DNA from 4 places in the Priestia sp. 10L35 genome. Region 1 is predicted to be linked to each of the others. Evidence: riboswitches for the same ligand, from Rfam matches in the RefSeq annotation. Region 1 holds a riboswitch; each other region holds the start of a gene.

Region 1 (3,235 bases):
CACCCACAACAATTTTCTTTTCATCTTTTGATCCATTGTTAGATCCACATGCAGCTAATCCTACTACTAGCGCAGATGTTAGTGCTAAAGCCGAAAGCCATTTTTTCATAATAAATAATCCTCCCTTTATCTTTTATCAATTTTTGCAGTAATCGCATCTCCAATAAGTTGGATAATAAATACAATAATCAAAATTAAGATCGTAGCAGCTAGCGTTACATCATTATGACTGCGCTGGAATCCTTCTAAATATGCAAGATTCCCAAGACCTCCAGCTCCAATCACACCCGCCATTGCCGTATAGCCGACTAGCGCAATCGTCGTTACCGTCAAACCAGAAATTAAAGCTGGCAGCGATTCAGGTAACAGCACTTTAAAGATAATAGTGCTTGTTGTTGCTCCCATTGATTTAGCAGCTTCAATAACACCTTTATCAATTTCACGCAGACCAATTTCTACAAGACGCGCATAAAATGGTGCTGCTCCCACAATTAAAGCAGGTAACGCTGCATTAGCGCCTAAAATACTTCCTACCAATGCTTTGGTAAATGGAATCAGTAAAACAATTAAAATAATGAATGGAATGGAACGAAAGATATTTACAACTGCTGACACAATGGCATATAAAGGTTTGTTTTGCCAGAGCTGTCCTTTGGACGTTAAAAATAAAAGCAAGCCCAATAAAATACCTAGAACAAACGTGGCTATAACTGAAATAGCCGTCATATATAGTGTTTCATTTGTCGCTTGAATAAAATCATCTAAAATAACGTTCGGAAATAGTTTCTCAAGCATTTGTCATTACCTCCACTTCTACCTGCTGCTCATGAATGTATGCAATGACTTTTTCAACTTCTGTTAATTCTCCGTCTAAATGAACGAACAACGTCCCGTATGAACCTGTTTGTGTATGAGAAATCTTTCCTTGCAAAATATTAATCGTTACATCAAACTGTTTTAAAATCGTTGTAATGAGCGGTTGCTCTGCTTTTCCGCCAACAAACGTCAGCTGAATAATTTGCCCGCTTGGATATAACCCCTGTACTTGTTCAATTGTTTCAAACGTTTCTTCTGGTTCAGAAATCTGTTGAACGAATCGTTTTGTAATCGGCTGCTTAGGTTTTCTGAATACTTCTAGCACTTGTCCTTCTTCTACCACTGCCCCATTTTCCATAACGGCTACCCGATGACAAATTTTACGAATAACGTGCATTTCATGAGTAATCAATACAATGGTTAACCCTAGCTTCTCATTAATATCTACTAACAGATCTAAAATGGAATCTGTCGTTTGAGGATCAAGCGCTGATGTTGCTTCATCACACAGCAATACTTTTGGGTTATTGGCTAGCGCTCGAGCAATACCAACACGCTGCTTTTGTCCACCGCTAAGCTGTGATGGATAAGCATTTTCACGCCCTTCAAGCCCGACTAACTTGATAAGCTCGTCTACTCGTTTCATTCTTTTTTCTTTTGAGATCCCTGCTATTTCTAACGGAAAAGCAATATTTTCTCGCACCGTACGCGACCACAAGATATTAAAGTGCTGAAATACCATACTAATTTCTTGTCTAGCTTTTCTGAGTTTTCCGCCTTTAATTTTTCCAATATCATTACCTGCTACTTCTACCGTTCCTGTCGTTGGTGTTTCTAACCCGTTTAGCAAGCGAATTAAAGAACTTTTCCCCGCTCCGCTATAACCAATAATTCCGTAAATTTCACCTTGGTTAACGGTTAGATTCACATTATCAACAGCTGTTATTTGACCACTTTTGGCCTGATAAATTTTTGTAACGTCTGTTAATGTAATCATATTTCTTCACCTTCTTTAGTAAAAACTTAATTATGTTAGGTTGCCCTATAGGATGAAAAAGCCGTAAAACAATTTTCCCCATCAAAAAAGCCTCTCTGCGCATGACAGAAAGGCTCGATATTTAATCCTTTCTCTCATCTTTCAAAGCGCATAGCTTTGCAGGAATTGGCACCATTTCAGTTAGTCTGACGGTTGCCGGGTTTCACAGGGCTCAGTCCCTCCACCTCTCTTGATAAGAGTTCGCAACAATTATTTTGTTTTTGGGAAATATTCATTCATTTATGAACATTCATGAGTGTGATTTTAGCATGTGTCAGATAGGCTGTCAACAGATTTTGTTCTTGGGATAATATCCCAAGATTCCAACAGCCCCAACGGTTCACTCTCTTTCAATTTCTTCATTTTAAACAAACGTTTGATTATCGAAGCTCTTCAAGTACGTGCTCGATGGAATGAAACGCATAGAGTTTTTTTACCATTTCGCCATTTTTCACTTCAATCAAACAAGGTACACTTTCAATTGAAAATATTTCTGCTTTTGAAGGCATATAATTTAAATTGCTCATTCCGATGGTCACACCGGGCAGCATCGCTTCTGCTACGGTTAACATTTTTTTTGCCAGCTGACATGTCCCGCAAAAAGGTGTATGGAAAAAGATAAACGTTCTTTGTCCTTCTTTTAACTGATCGTCAAGCTGTTTTTCGCTCCATTCTTGCATGTTGCTCATTCCTTTTATGTTAAAAATTCTGCATTAACATCGATATTGGCACTCAGTAATACTGTTGCTATGTGATGTCTAGGGGCGGCAGCAACCTCTCGGTACATTTTATCAATATATAGATGCTCTGCTTCCGGAAGCTCTCGTTTAAATTGTTTTCTTAGCTTATTCCCTGAATCATCAGAGTCAACAAGTATGTATACCTCTTTGTTAAACGTACAGTCAATAATTTCATCCAGCTTTGATAAACTAATCGTACCGTTTGTACAGATAATTTCAATTGGTTCTCGAATGATATCTTGGATACGCTTTTTATCTGATTTTCCTTCGACAATAATTACTTTTTCAATTTCAATTAGCCCCATTTTCATCACCCATAATCGTCAGTTGTATAGTAACATCATTTCTTTATGCTATACAATATTCGTTAATGTATCACAGTTCACCTGTTTTTTAAAAGAAATTTGCAAGAAAGAACTGTTTTAAAAAGCAGCTTAGGCCATATTGTTTCCATAAGACAAGAAAAACAGTGGCAGTTGCCACTGTTTAGCACCATCCTGCTTCTTCGTCGCAGTCTGTATATTTTTGCGTTTCACCTTGTTTTTGTACATCCGTATATTGATAGAACTTATTATTTTCTTGCGAATAACCTTCTTCAAAGCGGTATTCATTGCCGCTTGTTCCGTAACTAACTTCACCAATT
Region 2 (3,235 bases), on a different contig from region 1:
AACCTGCTCTACCAACCGGCGTTTTTCTTCTTTTACATACGGATGATGATTTAGCACCCGGGATACAGTCGAAACAGATACACCAGCTTTTTTTGCGATATCTCGGATATTTGTCATGTTTTCACCTTTTTCTCTTGCGCTGAAACGCGTTTCATACTTTATTCTCATTATAAAGTGAAACAGCAAGAAGCTAAACCCGTTACCATCGTGTTTTTACTCATTTACGTAAGGAGGTCATTTCATGGGTATTTTATTATTCATTTTATTATGCGGAATTGAAATTGGAGGAGCGGCTTATGCACTTAAACAGAACGAGACGCTTTGGAAGGAGTTAGATGATGAAAAGCCGACTGATTTTTTTAAACAGTAAAAAACCCTTAAAAAGAACATTCTTTTTAAGGGTTTGATATTACGCAGCTTCTTTAGATGACTTTGACTTTTTATTTAAACGAGGAAATCCAATTACAATTGCAATGATCCCGCAAACCGCTGTTAACATTGGGTAGAATGTTAATGGAATAATCTCAATCGGTGAAACTTTAGCAAATCCTGCTGCGAGAAGCATTTGTGCGCCGTAAGGGATAAGCCCTTGAACGCTGCATGAAAACAAGTCAAGCAGACTGGCTGATTTACGATTATCAATTGAATACTTATCAGAGATTTCTTTTGCTAACGGACCTGCCGTAATAATTGAAATCGTGTTATTAGCCGTTGCTAAATTTGTTAAACTTACCAGTCCAGCGATGCTGAATTCTCCGCCTTTTTTTGTTTGAATGCGTCGTGTTAATAAATTCAATAAGAACTGAATACCGCCATTATAGCGAATAAGCTCAACCATTCCGCCGATTAGCAGAGATAAAATAATTAACTCTGACATTCCGCCAATACCTTCTGTCACAGTTTTAGCAAGAGAAGAAAGCGTGTAGCTTCCGTCAGCTAATCCAATCACGCCGGCTAGCACAATTCCTCCGGTTAAAATGCTTAATACGTTTGCACCAAATATGGCAGCAACGAGTACGCCGACATAAGGCAAGATTTTAAACCAGCTAAAATCCTTAATTTCTACTGATGATGTATTGCCTAGCGTCATTACAAGCAATAAAATTACCGTAACAATCGCTGCAGGAAGGACAATAAAAAAGTTTACTTTTAATTTATCTGACATATTTGTTTTTTGCGTACGAACTGCTGCAATGGTTGTATCAGAAATTATCGATAAATTATCTCCAAACATTGCACCACCAATAACGGCAGCAATGGCCAATGTAATGGATACATGCGCTTGCTCACTGATTCCTACAGCAATAGGCCCTAGCGCAGCGATTGTTCCCATTGATGTTCCCATCGAAATGGAAATGAATGCGCCAATAACAAAGATTCCGACTACCACTAAGCTTTGCGGAAGCACAGAAAGCGCTAAGTTTACCGTTGAATCAACAGCTCCCATGCCTTTAGCAACTTGAGAAAAAGCACCTGCTAAAATAAAAATAAGCACCATAATAATGATATCAGGATGCCCTGCTCCTTTAGCAAAACGCTCCACTTTTACATTAAGTGAATCTTTGCGGTTCATAGCCAGCGCCACGATGGCTGCAATGATAATGGCTACTAATACAGGCAGCTTATAAAAATCTCCCGTTATAATTCCTGATCCGACAAACAGGACTAAAAAGACGCCCAGCGGTAACAGCGCCCAGCCGTTTCCTTTTTGTTGTTCCATTCTTAACACCTCTTGTTTACGTAATAAAAAAAGACCTCTTCTTATTGATAAGAAGAGGTCTCTTATTTGTATCATAAGATTACCCTTCTCATCTTCCAAACGAAACATCGTCTGCTGGATTTGGCACCGCACTGCGTACAGCCAGTTGCCGAGACATCATAGGGCCAGTCCCTCCGTCTCTCTTGATAAGAAGTTTATAGTTGTTTTAAAAATAGTCTTTCACTACTGTAATCTCTTTTTATTTAATTGTCAAATGCTATTTTAGAAAAATATATAGTGCGAAAATTCTCACATCAATTAGCTACGTCTCGTTTTAAAAACGCTGCCCATGCCACGCCCATAAAGAAGACAAAATGCGCAACTAAGATGAAAATGGAAAATGGAATCGTCATGCCGTCAAACATCGTCTTCATTCCGTCCATATACTGCACAAAGTTTGTGTTGGCGAACAGTAAAAATTTTCCCCACCATAAACCAAACTGTGATACTAGTCCTGTTACTGCTTTTGCCCCGATACTTACGACAATAGCCAGACTGGAAGCAAGCGCGCTGTTTCTGAATAAAGACGACAGCATGAATGCAAATGTCATCATCATAAACGTTTCCATATACGCGCTGTCATACGTAAGCGTAATGTTTTTAAGCAGCTGCGCATCTCCTTCTAGACTGGTAAAGCCAAAGAACAATGCTCCCCATACAAACGAAAAAAGCAAATAGCTCAGTAAATAATACAAGCTAATTAAAATGAGGGTTATGTACTTGGATGCTAAAATCGTTGAACGTCTAGCAGGGCGAATTAAAAGAAGCTTAATGGTACCTGCTTCAAACTCTTTTGCAACCATTGACCCTCCAACAGCAAGCGCGAAAAATTGAACGAGAATCAGCATACCTGAACTAAATGACAGGAAGTTCAAAATGTTGTCTTCTGTTCCTGCACTGTTTGCTACTTTCTTCATTAAAAGAGCCATACAAAGAGTTAAAATACCGATTGTAATAAACGTGACTTTTGTACTTCTTTTATGAAACCATTTCATATGTTCATTTTGAATTAGCTTAAGCATGGTGCTCTCCTTCCGTAACGGACATAAACGAATCTTCAAGCGTCTCATACACAGGAGTGATTCGGTAGACTAAAATATCGCTGTCCACTAATTTTTTATTCACAGCTGGAATTTGTTCTTTTACAATCGCCACGTCGATACTATGTGATCTCATCGTTACTTCAAATTCTTGTGATAAAAGATCCGCTGCTTTTTGCGCATCAGACACTTCAAATTCTACGTACGTTCCTTGATCTTGACGATTTGGAGATAGATCTTGAATGGCTTTTAACTCACCGTCTTGAATAATGCCAACGCGGTCACATAGTGCTTCTACTTCTTTTAATAAGTGGCTCGCGATTAAGATCGAAATTCCTTCTTCCCTGCAGAGGGTTTGTAAATATGTACGAAATTCTCTCATTCCCGCTGGGTCTAGACCGTTTGTTGGTTCGTCTAGTAAAAGCAATGCAGGCTT
Region 3 (3,235 bases), on a different contig from region 1:
CGCGTCAAATCATAAGCTGTATCCCATAGCTCAGGAAGCACAAGGATATCAGGGTTTTCTTTCAGGGCTTCCGTCATTTTTTGTTCGATATATTTTCGGTTTTTAGTTGGGTTTCCAAACGCAATATCAAGCTGCAAACACGTAATTTTTACACTCACTTTATCATCCGTCCTTTTTTTAGTAGTTGAAAAAAATGACTTTACAAGTTGAGTATTACAATATATTATTTGTGACTAGAATTTCAAGAATTTTTTGAGAAGGTGTGCGATGATGAAACAATTTGAGCAATCGGAACTATTAAAAAGTTTACCAAAACAATTTTTTGCATCACTTGTAGGCAAGGTAGGAAAAGTAATGGCCCAAGGTCACGACGTTATTAACTTAGGGCAGGGAAATCCTGATCAGCCTACTCCTTCACATATTGTAGAAACACTGCAAAAAGCAAGTGCTAATCCTATGCATCATAAATATTCTCCGTTTCGGGGGCACCAGTTTTTAAAAGAGGCCGTTGCGACTTTTTATAAACGAGAATATGGCGTTGATGTGGATCCTGAAAAAGAAGTAGCTATTTTGTTTGGCGGGAAAGGTGGACTTGTAGAAATCCCGCAGTGCTTATTAAACCCTGGAGATACGGTGCTGGTTCCGGATCCTGGGTATCCTGATTACTGGTCTGGAGTAGAGCTTGCAAAAGCCAAGATGGAAGTGATGCCGCTCACGGCTGAAAATCATTTTCTACCCGTATACGAAGAGATAAGTGAACGTGCTAAAGAACAGGCAAAGCTCATGTTTTTAAACTATCCGAATAATCCTACTGGTGCAGTGGCAACGGCAGAATTTTTTGAAGACACCGTGGCGTTTGCTGCCAAGCACGATATTTGTGTGGTACACGACTTTGCTTACGGAGCAATTGGATTTGATGGTAAAAAGCCAATCAGCTTTTTACAGACTCCTGGTGCAAAAGAGACGGGAATTGAAATTTATACTCTTTCTAAAACGTATAACATGGCGGGATGGCGAGTTGGATTTGCTGTAGGAAATGAAAGTGTTGTAGAAGCTATTAATCTTCTTCAAGATCATATGTATGTCAGTCTATTTGGGGCGGTTCAAGAGGCAGCCGCCGCAGCTCTGGTGGAATCTCAACAATGTGTGAATGATTTAGTTAAGCGCTATGAATCTAGACGCAATACCTTTATTCAAGGGCTTCGAGAAATTGGTTGGGATGTTACATCTCCAGCAGGCTCCTTTTTTGCATGGCTAAAAGTTCCTGAAGGATATACTTCCGAACAGTTTTCAGATTTACTTCTTGAAAAAGCCCACGTTGTAGTGGCGCCTGGTGTAGGCTTTGGAACATATGGTGAAGGCTATGTGCGCGTAGGAATGCTGACGGATGAAGAGCGCATGAGAGAAGCAGTATCTCGAATAAAAAAATTAAATTTATTTTAAAAACGCATTGACAATCCTTTTTGAGTTGGCTTAATATGTAAGAAGTTAACGAGATTAATAACCGATAAATCCTAGCGGTATTTTGTATTTAGTATATAATCTACGAATTTAAATTAAATAAATAGCAACTTTCTTATTAAGAGTAGGTGGAGGGACTAGCCCGATGAAGCCCGGCAACCGACTTAACGCATGTTAAGCACGGTGCTAATTCTTGCAGCAGCAGCTGAGAGATAAGAAGAGCAACGAAAGCCTCTTCTTAATCACAGAAGAGGTTTTTTTTATTAACGATATTAAACAGCAAGGGAGTTTTTAGCATAATGAGCGAAATCGTTGCAAGCTACTTACTACATGATAATAAAGGGAATTTTCATAAAAAAGCGGAAGGAATCGCTTTAGGACTAACCGTCGGCTCATGGACAGATCTGCCGCTTTTAGATCAACAGCAGCTTCAAAAGCATAAAGGGCGCGTCGTGTCCGTAACTGAGCTTCAAGATTGCGAACGTGTAAACGGATATTTAGGCGGAGAAATTAAGCAGGCTATTGTCAAAATTGCTTATCCAACTGCCAACTTTTCAAGAGATTTACCGGCTATTTTAGTTACGGTTTTCGGAAAACTATCACTTGATGGAAAAGTGAAATTATTAGACTTGAATTTTCCTGATGAATTATTAGCTGAATTCCCAGGACCGCGCTTTGGAATAGAAGGTATCCGAGAGAAACTAGGCGTTTATGACCGTCCGCTTGTGATGAGTATTTTTAAAGGCGTGATTGGAAGAGGTATGACGTACTTAACAACTCAGCTGCGTGAGCAAGCGCTTGGCGGAGTGGATTTGGTTAAAGACGACGAGATTTTGTTTGATAGTGAACGAACACCTTTTGAAGCTCGCGTTACAGAAGGGAAAAAAGTACTGAATGAAGTATACGAAAAAACGGGACACCGCACGCTGTATGCTGTTAATTTAACGGGACGAACGTTTGAGTTAAAAGAAAAAGCGAGAAAAGCAGCTGAGCTAGGAGCCGATGCTCTTTTATTCAACGTATTTGCTTACGGGTTAGACGTACTGCAGGCACTTCGAGAAGACGATGAAATTAACTTGCCGATTATGGCACACCCAGCTGTTAGCGGAGCGCTTACGCCATCAGAGTTTTACGGTTTTTCAAATTCATTGCTGCTTGGAAAGCTATTGCGTTTAGCCGGAGCAGATTTCTCACTGTTTCCATCACCATACGGAAGCGTAGCGCTTTCTCTTGAAGATACGACAGGCATTGCCTACGAATTAACGCGTCCTGTATACAAATATAAGCAGTCTTTCCCGGTTCCTTCAGCAGGAATTCATCCTGGAATGGTACCGCAGCTTGTGAAGGACTTTGGAATCGACAGCATTATTAATGCAGGAGGCGGAGTTCACGGTCATCCAGACGGAGCTATCGGAGGAGGAAAAGCCTTCCGTGCGGCGATAGATGCAGTACTCTCTCATCAAACACTAGCCGAAAAAGCTGAAGAATCAAAAGAGTTGCAAAAAGCTTTGCAACTATGGGGAACAGTAGAGGTGAAAGCATGACATCGTTAAAAATCTTTTGTGACTTTGATGGAACAATTACAAATAGCGATAACATTATTGCTATTATGAAACAATTTGCTCCTCCGGAGTGGGAAAGTATTAAAGACGACGTGTTGGCACAGCGCGTCTCCATTCAAGAAGGAGTTGGGCAAATGTTTGCCTTGCTCCCAGTGGAATTAAAAGAAGATATTATTTCTTATATTTTAGAGACGTCTGCTATTCGAGATGGA
Region 4 (3,235 bases), on a different contig from region 1:
TTGAAAAATCTGGCGGCAAAAACGGTGACTACAAGCGTACGGAAGCGTAAAGGAGGTACATAATGAGCGTACATGAACATAAAGCCAAAGCAACACAGCCCGTTCGCTGCAAAGTCATTACGGTATCAGATACACGCACAAAAGAAACCGATAAAAGCGGCGCGCTAATGATCCAACTTCTGAAAGAACACGACATGCAGGTCGCTTCCTATGAAATTGTAAAAGACGACCAAACGTCGATTCAACAAGCGATACTTGCCGGATGCAGTGCTGAGGACATTGACGTTGTTCTCACAAACGGCGGGACTGGCATTACAAAACGAGACGTCACAATTGAAGCCGTTCAAGCGCTGATTCATAAAGAAATCGTTGGGTTTGGCGAGCTGTTTCGCATGCTGAGCTACACCGAAGACATTGGCAGCGCAGCAATTATGAGCCGGGCAATTGCCGGGACGATTAACGAAAAAGCCGTTTTTTCTACACCAGGATCAAGCGGTGCTGTTCGTCTAGCTATGACCAAGCTGATTTTGCCTGAACTTCGCCACGTTGTGTGGGAATTAAACCGGCAGCGCTGACAAAATGCCTATGCACACGCATAGGCATTTTCATTAATCATAGTCTTTATGTACCCACTCATCTTCTGGAATGCCTAAATCTTCTCCAGAAAAACGCTCTTCTTTAAACGGATCTCCTCTAAGATGAAAGCCGTTTTGCTCCCAAAAGCCAGGATGATTTTCATCAATAGCTTCAAAGCCTCGAAGCCATTTAACACTTTTCCAAAAGTACAAATGCGGAACAACCAATCGCAGCGGATATCCGTGCTTAGCTGTAAGCGGCTCTCCGTTAAAGGAATGAGCGAGAAGAATATCGTCTCTCAGTAAATCTTTTACCTCAATGTTTGACGTATAGTCATTATCTCCATGTAGCATGATGTATTTACTTTTTAACTCCAAGCCAACTGCTTTTAAAAAGTCTGTAAACAGCACGCCCGTAAATTCATTATCAAGCTTTGTCCATCTCGTTACGCAGTGAATATCACATTTCACCGTTGTTTGCGGCATGTCCAATATATCTTGATACGAAAGCGTCACTTCTTTGTTTACTAATCCAAACACTCGAAGCGTCCACTCCTCTAAGTTATACTCCGGCACGTCGCCTTCATGTAAAATCGGAAAGCGCTCCGTTACTACCTGACCCGGAGGCACTCGTCCTTCATACCTTGGATCAATTTCTGGTGTTTTCATTCGTTTGATACGGTCTGCTTTGTTCAAATTATCACCTCATTGTTTTTTATACATAAAAAGCCCTTCCTTAAATAAATAAGGAAGAGCTTTGTTTCAGCTTCTTCCTTATCTCTAAGAGCAGTACACTCTTAAGGATTTGGCACCATTCTGTCATAGACAGCGGTTGCCGGGTTTCACAGGGCCAGTCCCTCCACCTCTCTTGATAAGGAAACAAATTGTATTTGTTTTATGTAATAAAGTCAGTATTAAGCTTTTTGTCATAATTGTCAATATTATTTTTCTTTTCCGCAAAAAAACTTTAAAAACAGGTAGGGTTATAAGATTTTAGTAGACTAAAATACCATGTAAAACCTTTACCCTTCTCCATCAATCATCGTATACTTCTTGGCAAAGCGCTTAGAATAAATTTGCTCATCCTCTTGTCCATCGTTAAAAACAAGTCGGTTATGATCAATATCTTTTTCTTTTAACATATAGCCTTTTTCATTCATCATATGAATATATTCATCTAAATGTCCTTTTTTCACCATATAGTGAAGAGCATCATCTGAATCTGTAGTCCTCGCTACATCTTGACTTCCCACTTCTAGCTTGAATACAGCTGTTGCTGTTTGAACGGGACGATAATCTCCAAACAATCTTTCCCAATTTAATAGCAGCAGCGCGCCGGAAATTATTATACACCCTCCAGCCGCCACGGTTAGTACAAATCGCTTTGACACTACTTTCTCTCCTTTACATTCTTTTTCTTCTATTTAATACAACGGATTGCCCTAAACTTGTTTTTACGCCAAGCCCTAGATACACGGCAGCACCTAAAGCAATTGAAATACAAGATGTGCTCATCGCAAGTGAAGATACAGACAGCTTATTTTCTAAAAAATAGTGAGAAGTATAATTGCCGATAATCACAGCGGCTGACATTACACTTACTAATAAAACAGGTGTCAACGCAGCTTGTCCCAGTGATTGAACTCGGTAAGAAATGGATTTTTCAATTAAATAAAAGTTATATATAACCGATACACCATACCCTCCGTAAGTCGCGACAACCGGTCCAATTTCTCTTAAGCTTGAAACCAGCAGTACGTTTAATACTATCTTCACAACAATTCCTAAGCCCAAGCCTAAAATTAGCTTCTTTTGCTGATTAATTCCTTGGAGAATTGCGGCTGTTACTGTAAAAAGAGCAAATAAAATGGCAGCAGGCGCGTACCATTGTAAAACAATTCCACCGATTTCAGGACTGTTTTTTTCTCCAAAAATCATCATATATACCGGCTTGCCTAATAAACAAAGCCCCACGGCAGCAGGAAGAGTAAAAAATAACAGCAGCTGCAGCGTTTTTGTAATTTCCCCTTTTACTTCCCGTAAATTTCCTTGCACAAAGGAAGACGTAATGCCCGGAATCAGTGACATGCTGAAGGCAGTCGCTAACGATACTGGCACCATCACCAAAATCTGGGCTAATCCAATAACGGAGTTGATCGTTTCAGCTTTAGCTTGTCCATATCCTATTGATTGAAAGAGCATGTTAATCGTAAACGTATCAATATTTTGATAGATAGGAATAGCTAAACCAACTAATACAAACGGAACGGCGTACGTTACAAGCTCTTTGGACATTGAAGAGAACGAAACGGACTTATTATTCTTTCCGCTGTTCACTTCTTTCATAATCAACCGCTTGCGCTTCAAATAAACCGCTCCAAGAATCCCAATTCCCCCTACGCCTCCAATAAACGCTCCAAACGTGCCGATTCCAACAGCTTTTGTCATTGTGCTATGAAAAAGGTGAATAACAGCGTATGCTCCTGCTAAAATGAACAACACTCGCACTATTTGTTCAATAATCGTACTTAGCGCGGACGGTCCCATAGACTGGTTACCTTGAAAGTAGCCTCGTAATAGACTCATAGGCGGGATAACAATTAAAGCAAAGCTTACCATTTGGATGACATACACTACGTCTTTTTGACTATTTCCCGAGG

What was found. A riboswitch is a leader RNA that binds a small molecule or an ion and turns the genes downstream of it on or off. The one in region 1 is predicted to bind S-adenosylmethionine.
Region 2: another riboswitch for S-adenosylmethionine. It lies ahead of AC1DEF_RS08915 (Na+/H+ antiporter NhaC family protein); the one in region 1 lies ahead of AC1DEF_RS21805 (methionine ABC transporter ATP-binding protein).
Region 3: another riboswitch for S-adenosylmethionine. It lies ahead of mtnW (2,3-diketo-5-methylthiopentyl-1-phosphate enolase); the one in region 1 lies ahead of AC1DEF_RS21805 (methionine ABC transporter ATP-binding protein).
Region 4: another riboswitch for S-adenosylmethionine. It lies ahead of AC1DEF_RS05570 (sulfite oxidase-like oxidoreductase); the one in region 1 lies ahead of AC1DEF_RS21805 (methionine ABC transporter ATP-binding protein).

Annotation. Positions count from the first base shown of each region.
Region 1 is NZ_JBFTKA010000006.1:301,331-304,565, reverse strand. It holds gene AC1DEF_RS21815 (MetQ/NlpA family ABC transporter substrate-binding protein) at 1-109, opposite strand, end outside; gene AC1DEF_RS21810 (methionine ABC transporter permease) at 127-795, opposite strand; gene AC1DEF_RS21805 (methionine ABC transporter ATP-binding protein) at 788-1,813, opposite strand; SAM riboswitch class I at 1,945-2,052, opposite strand; gene AC1DEF_RS21800 (thioredoxin family protein) at 2,233-2,532, opposite strand; gene AC1DEF_RS21795 (toprim domain-containing protein) at 2,547-2,897, opposite strand; gene AC1DEF_RS21790 (YusG family protein) at 3,079-3,235, opposite strand, start outside.
Region 2 is NZ_JBFTKA010000002.1:579,253-582,487, forward strand. It holds gene AC1DEF_RS08905 (LacI family DNA-binding transcriptional regulator) at 1-117, opposite strand, end outside; gene AC1DEF_RS08910 (hypothetical protein) at 242-370, shown strand; gene AC1DEF_RS08915 (Na+/H+ antiporter NhaC family protein) at 410-1,720, opposite strand; SAM riboswitch class I at 1,806-1,912, opposite strand; gene AC1DEF_RS08920 (ABC transporter permease) at 2,014-2,781, opposite strand; gene AC1DEF_RS08925 (ABC transporter ATP-binding protein) at 2,774-3,235, opposite strand, start outside.
Region 3 is NZ_JBFTKA010000004.1:310,127-313,361, reverse strand. It holds gene AC1DEF_RS17200 (carbon-nitrogen family hydrolase) at 1-158, opposite strand, end outside; gene AC1DEF_RS17195 (pyridoxal phosphate-dependent aminotransferase) at 271-1,443, shown strand; SAM riboswitch class I at 1,574-1,680, shown strand; gene mtnW (2,3-diketo-5-methylthiopentyl-1-phosphate enolase) at 1,761-3,005, shown strand; gene AC1DEF_RS17185 (2-hydroxy-3-keto-5-methylthiopentenyl-1-phosphate phosphatase) at 3,002-3,235, shown strand, end outside.
Region 4 is NZ_JBFTKA010000001.1:1,074,981-1,078,215, reverse strand. It holds gene moaC (cyclic pyranopterin monophosphate synthase MoaC) at 1-50, shown strand, start outside; gene AC1DEF_RS05575 (MogA/MoaB family molybdenum cofactor biosynthesis protein) at 63-575, shown strand; gene AC1DEF_RS05570 (sulfite oxidase-like oxidoreductase) at 609-1,271, opposite strand; SAM riboswitch class I at 1,347-1,453, opposite strand; gene AC1DEF_RS05565 (hypothetical protein) at 1,598-1,966, opposite strand; gene AC1DEF_RS05560 (putative polysaccharide biosynthesis protein) at 1,980-3,235, opposite strand, start outside.